DNA from 2 places in the Ferrimonas lipolytica genome. Region 2 is predicted to be linked to the other one. Evidence: predicted binding sites of a transcription regulator. Region 2 holds the regulator's gene; the other holds the start of a gene.
What was found. Region 2 encodes LexA, which represses DNA repair genes until DNA is damaged. Its sites were predicted from a motif close to TACTGTATNNNNATACAGTA; they were not measured.
Positions count from the first base shown of each region.

Region 1: recN (DNA repair protein RecN) is a predicted target of LexA. The motif match lies at 1,619-1,638, and genes of this name have one in related genera.

Region 1 is NZ_CP051180.1:571,032-574,198, reverse strand. Features, by position in the region: gene nadK (NAD(+) kinase) at 1-834, shown strand, start outside; gene HER31_RS02800 (SDR family NAD(P)-dependent oxidoreductase) at 846-1,547, opposite strand; gene recN (DNA repair protein RecN) at 1,666-3,167, shown strand, end outside.
Region 2 is NZ_CP051180.1:3,670,854-3,674,020, reverse strand. Features, by position in the region: gene coxB (cytochrome c oxidase subunit II) at 1-896, opposite strand, end outside; gene HER31_RS16645 (SulA-like leucine-rich domain-containing protein) at 1,112-1,561, opposite strand; gene lexA (transcriptional repressor LexA) at 1,561-2,184, opposite strand; gene plsB (glycerol-3-phosphate 1-O-acyltransferase PlsB) at 2,432-3,167, shown strand, end outside.

The sequences.
Region 1 (3,167 bases), 1.0 Mb from region 2:
GGCGCTAACCAAACTTTGCGTAAATTGTTCTATTGGTTAGAGCAACAGCACTACGAAATCCTGATTGAAGAGCGTATCGCTAAGCAACTCGGCTGCAATAAAGCCGAAGCGTTAACCTTATGTGAGCTCGGAGAACGCTGCGATTTGATCATCGTTGTCGGTGGTGACGGTAATATGTTGGGAGCAGCCCGAGTGCTGGCTCGCTTTGACGTAGCAGTAATTGGAGTAAACCGAGGTAATTTGGGTTTCTTAACCGATATCTCGCCAGATGACTTTGAAGAGCCACTAGCACAAGTGCTTAGCGGTGAATATGAAACCGAGTTGCGTTTTTTACTGCAAGCGGAGATCTATCGTCACGGCCAGTTAACCTCAAGTAATACCGCCATGAACGAAGCGGTTCTCCACCCCGGTAGAGTGGCCAACATGATTGAGTTTGAGGTGTATATCGACGACCAATTTATGTATAGCCAACGTGCTGACGGCATGATTGTATCCACCCCAACCGGCTCCACCGCCTACGCGTTGTCTGCCGGCGGCGCCATTTTAACGCCGAACCTAAATGCCGTGATCTTGGTACCTATGTTTCCGCACTCACTGTCTGGACGACCAATCGTAGTGGATGGCAACTCAGAGGTTAAGCTTATCGCCTCACCGGATATGGGCTCACGTGCTTTAGAGGTTTCTTGTGACGGCCACATTACCTTAGCGGCATTGCCGGGTGATGAAATTTTGATCCGTCGTGCCCAGCATAAACTGCGCCTGATCCATCCTAAAGGGCACAGCTACTTCGAAGTGCTCAGAACCAAGCTCGGTTGGGGTAGCAAGCTGTTCTAAACTTCGCCCTACTACCAAGCCACTGACTGACGATGGCGTAAGAACTGCCCAGATGGGCCGTCATTTGGTAGCAATGCCGCCCAAACAATATCGGCGGCGGCTTGCTCTGGGCTCCGATCTGCTGCGGCGCCGCCCATGTCAGTTCGCACCCACCCGGGGCAAACCGAATTCACCTTAATGTTCTGTAACGCAACTTCGGCTGCAAGTACCGCCGTTAAGGCATTAAGACCCGCTTTCGAGATCCGATAAGCGGTGATTTTTGGCCCCATCTGATTTAACGCACCGTAGCCCGAAGAAACATTAACCACCCGCCCATAACCTCTGTCGATCATCATTGGCATCAGTGCACGGCACAGGTATATCGGCCCCATAAGATTGGCATCGATGGTTTGTTGCAAACGGGCGTCATCTAACTCAAATAGGGTGAGATCAGCATCTAAATAGACAGCAGCGTTATTGATCAAAATATCCAACTGACCAAATCTGGCCGAAATTAACTGGCTCAGGTTTTCAACATGTTGCTGGTTACTTACCTCCAACGTCGCTGCCGTAGCGCTGCCGCCTCGCTGTTCAATCTCAGCCACCGTGGCTAGCGCCAATTCCGCCCGCCTCGCGGTACAAACAACGTGAATATCTCGCTCCGCCAACTGTAATGCACAGTGGCGCCCTATCCCTCTGTTAGTACCGGTTACCACTGCAACTTGTTGCGTCATAGCCTCTCCCTTTCCTATCTCGAACCAAAGAAAATCAGCCTAAAGCCTTTACCGATGAAAAAAACCACATATACTGTTCTTCCATACAGTACTTATGTTTACCTATACAGGGCTGCCCATGCTAAGCCAATTAACCGTTAGTAACTTCGCTATCGTTAAGTTTCTTGAGTTGGACTTTAACGCCGGAATGACCAGCATTACTGGTGAAACCGGTGCCGGCAAATCAATAGCTATTGACGCACTTGGCTTGTGCTTAGGCTCGCGTGCCGAAGCTGGCATGGTAAGACCCGACGCTGAGCGTGCTGATCTGTCAGCGTGCTTTGATATTAGTGCTATTCCAGCCGCTTGCGCGTGGTTACAACAAAATGAATTAAACGACACCGACCATTGCATTGTCCGGCGAACCATCTCTGCCGAAGGTCGTAGTCGTGCTTGGATCAATGGTCATCCTGTGCCATTGGCACAACTGAAAGGCTTGGGAGAGCTACTGGTCAGTGTGCATGGGCAACATGCCCACCACAGTATGTTGCACAGCGAAGTGCAGCTGGATCTACTCGATCAGTACGCTGGCCACCATAATCTGCTCAACGCCTGCCAAAAAAGTTACCTGTCATGGAAACAGATAGATCGACAAATCCAACAATTACAGCAGCAACAGGCGCAGCGCCAAGCTCGTAGCCAGCTACTGGAATACCAAGTACAAGAATTGGATGAGTTTGGACTGCAGATCGATGAATTCGAACAGATAGAGAGTGAGCATAAACGGCTCGCTAACTGCGGTACCTTGCTCGAACAAAGCCAACGGGCAATCTACCTACTCAGTGAAGGCGAAGATAACTCGGTACAATCGTTACTGCAGCAGGCGATCAGTGAGGTTGAAGCATTGCACAGTGATGATCCCGCCTTCGCCGAGTCACTCGCGATGTTGCACGAGGGAATGATTCAGATCCAAGAAAGCAGCAATGAGATTGAGCATTACCGCGCCAGCCTCGAGATGGACCCTGAGCGATTCAACGAGCTGGAACAGCGTATGTCACGAGCGATGACGCTAGCGCGAAAACACCAAGTCAATGCCAACCAATTGGCCGAACACCATCAAGCGTTGGCCGATGAACTGGCACAACTATCTGACAGCGACTCCCAGTTGGAAGAGTTGCAGCAGCAGCGCAGCCTTTGTGTTGAGCAGCTGCAGCAGCACAGCAGCAAGCTCCACAAGAGTCGCTGCCGTTTTGCCAAAGAGCTAAATAAGTTGGTGACTGCCAACCTCAAAGAGCTGGCGATGCCCCACGCAAAATTCGAAATCGAGGTAGGTTACATCGATGAGCAACTCAGCCCACAAGGCAGCGACAAGGTACAATTTTTAGTTACCACTAACCCCGGCCAACCATTGCAGCCTATCGCCAAAACCGCATCTGGGGGTGAACTGTCACGTATCGGCCTGGCTATTCAGGTAATTACCGCCCGAAAGGTAGCCACACCAACATTGATTTTTGATGAGGTTGACGTGGGGATCTCCGGGCCAACCGCTGCGGTAGTAGGCAAAATGTTGCGTCAGCTCGGACAATCCACTCAGGTATTCTGTGTAACCCACTTGCCTCAGGTTGCAGGCAACGGCCACAA
Region 2 (3,167 bases):
AGCCCCATGCCATTAGGCTGATGACAAGCAGCACAGCGACCAATGTAGACCGACTCACCTAATGCCATCGCCTCTGCCATGGTCATCTGCTGCTCAAGCGATGCTTGCTCCGCTGCTGCTGCATCGGTTGCCGCTTGCTGCTGGGCCACTAACCATTGGTCAAACTCCTCCTCCGGAAGCACCTCAACCACTACAGGCATAAAGCCATGGTCTTTCCCACACAATTCAGCACATTGACCGCGATAAGTGCCTGGTTCGTTAACCTTGGTCCAAGCTTCATTAATAAAGCCTGGATTCGCGTCTTTCTTCACCGCGAAGGCTGGCACCCACCAACTATGAATCACATCATCGGAGGTCATCAAAAAGCGCACCTTGCGATTGGTGGGCAACACCAGCGGCTTATCCACTTCCAACAAATAGTTATCGCTCTTTTCTTGCTGATTGCGGATCTGATCAGTTGGAGTAGAGAGGAGGCTATAAAACTCAATATCGTGGCCAAAATACTTGTAGTGCCACTTCCACTGCGATCCGGTGACCTGAATGGTCAATGCTGACTCCGACGGATCTTCCATCGCAATCAAGGTGCTGGTTGCAGGCACGGCCATGCCGATCAGGATGAGGAATGGCACCACAGTCCAAGCGATCTCAACTTTAGTGCTTTCATGGAAATTGGCCGGCTTTGCGCCTTTAGACTTGCGGTGATAGATCAAGGAATAAAGCATTATTCCGAACACTATCAGGGCGATAACACAGCAGATATAGAAGATTGTCATGTGCAGGCTGTAGACCTGCTCACTGATATCGGTAACGCCGGGGGTAAGGTTCCATGGCATTTCTACGGCCACGGTTGGCCAACAGAGTAAGGTGGCACTCATGCCAAACAGCTTCAACTTCACAAACACTTCTCCTGTCAACGTTGCAAAAGCAACGTCTCGAAGAAAGCTCGCACAGTAAGTCTCTGCTCTATGTAAGCTCCCTGATCCCTAAAGGGGCATGGGCATACGCTTTAACGGCTCACGTAAATACTGCCAGTACTGCTGCCAGTTATTTTTTGAGTTACTCCATTAAAACTACAACCTCATTTTAGGTTGATCAAGGGTTTGAGCACGCTTCATTGGTGAATTGGGGTGAATAGTGCGTTTGCGCTGTAAGTTTCCGAATGGAACAAAAAAGCTGGGCAATGAGCGCGTTTTTGTACTAAATCCAAACGCCTTCTATCTCGCGGATCTAATGGCTCAACCCAAGCCAAAACCGAAGCACAGGTGCCAGTGGTGAGCGCCTGCTCTAACGCCACCATGGCACCAATATCGTCGTCACAATTTATCCGTAACAGGCGATTACTATCAATCCCAGATTGGCGCACAAAGCCTTTCCAATCGCACTCTGGTGCGTTGATAAGTAAGATCCAACCCGCTTGTTGAGCTTGTTGTTTCAATTGAGGGGCAATCGCCAGCAAACCATTACCACGCTGACAACAGTGCTGAGTGACACTTGGGCGCTGACGCACCTGTGTTTGCCAAATCCCTGGATGACGATGTTGTAGGTTTGCTGATGATTTCATTATTGCCAATCTCCGTTGCGCACAACGCCGACGGCTAGCCCTTCGATGGCTAATGGCGTTTCAGTTAAATCAACTACGATAGGATCGTATTCGCTATTTTCTGCGTGCAGGTATACGACGTTGCCCTGTTTTTGGAAGCGCTTCACTGTTACTTCATCTTCACCGACGCGAGCCACTACTACCTGACCATTGCGGGCGGTTTGGGTTTGATGAACCGCCAGTAGATCGCCATCAAGGATGCCAATCTCTTTCATTGAATCGCCGCGAACTCGAAGCAAGTAATTAGCCTCCGGACGAAACAGCGATGCATCCATTTGATAGTGAGATTCAATGTGTTCAGCCGCGAGAATTGGTTCACCAGCGGCAACTCGGCCAATCAGTGGCAGCCCTAGTTGCTCTGGGTCAGGCTCATCAAAAAGAATGCGGATCCCACGTGAGGTACCCGGAACAATCTGGATATACTCTTTGCGAGCAAGTGCTTTTAAATGCTCTTCAGCGGCATTGGCACTACGGAACCCTAATTGACGGGCAATCTCAGCGCGAGTAGGTGGCATTCCAGTATCTTGCATGTGCTGCCTGATTAAATCGAACACTTCAGACTGGCGCGGAGTTAACGGCTTCATTTAAATACCTGTTTATTCATACAGTGAATATACTGTAATCATATACAGGCTGCTGATGATTTCAACAGCAAAGTCGATTTTCTCTTCGTTTTAACCACTTTAAGAAGGCTCTTGGCCGATAATCAGTGGCTTTTCATCCGCTGGATAGGTCCAACAAGTGACTGTTTGGATGCTGACTGCTGCCTCTTTTGGCTAATGGGTGTAAACTCTTCCGCCTATTTGTTAATTCTGTAGAGAAGAGAGTCGAGTGAGTAGTTCTAACCTGAGCCATTGGCAAAAGTCTGTGAACGGCCTTCAGCGGTTGATGGTAACCAGCCAACCGATCCCTGAACAGCCGATCCAAGAGCTAGATATCGATCTTAGCCGACCTATCGTTTACGTCTTACCACAAGACTCCTTCTCTGATCGTTTAGCCCTGCACGAGTGCTGCCTCAAGCTTGACCTGCCAAGCCCTTTTGCTCCCCTAGAGATCGATGGCGAAGAGGTACCGCGCTGGGTTGCACTGTCCGCAGCGAAGATGCTAACTGGTCTGTCGAAACGTCGTAATGACTTCCAAGCGAAGTTTGAACACCTGCTGGGGTTACACAAAACCAACCCGCAACTTGATGTGCAGGTGATCCCGGTGAGCTTACTGTGGGGACGTGATCCTGGTAAGGAGCAAAGCGTCAGCGCTACTATTTTGGCAGACGACAGACCAACCTGGCTCCGCAAGTCGCTCATTATTGCCATGCTTGGCCGCGATAACTTCATCCGCTTTTCCCGCGCAGTTTCACTGCGTTACATGGCCGAACAGCGAGGCAGCGACAGCGATATCGCCAGCAAACTTGCCCGCGTAGCTCGAGTTCATTTTGGCCGCCAGCGCACCGTTGCCACCGGCCCCAAACTGCCTGATCGTAACGTTTTGTTCCGTACCCTGCTTAATTCAGAGGTACTTAAAGATGCGATCGAAGAGGAAGCTCGTAGCAAAGGTATCTCGATCGAAA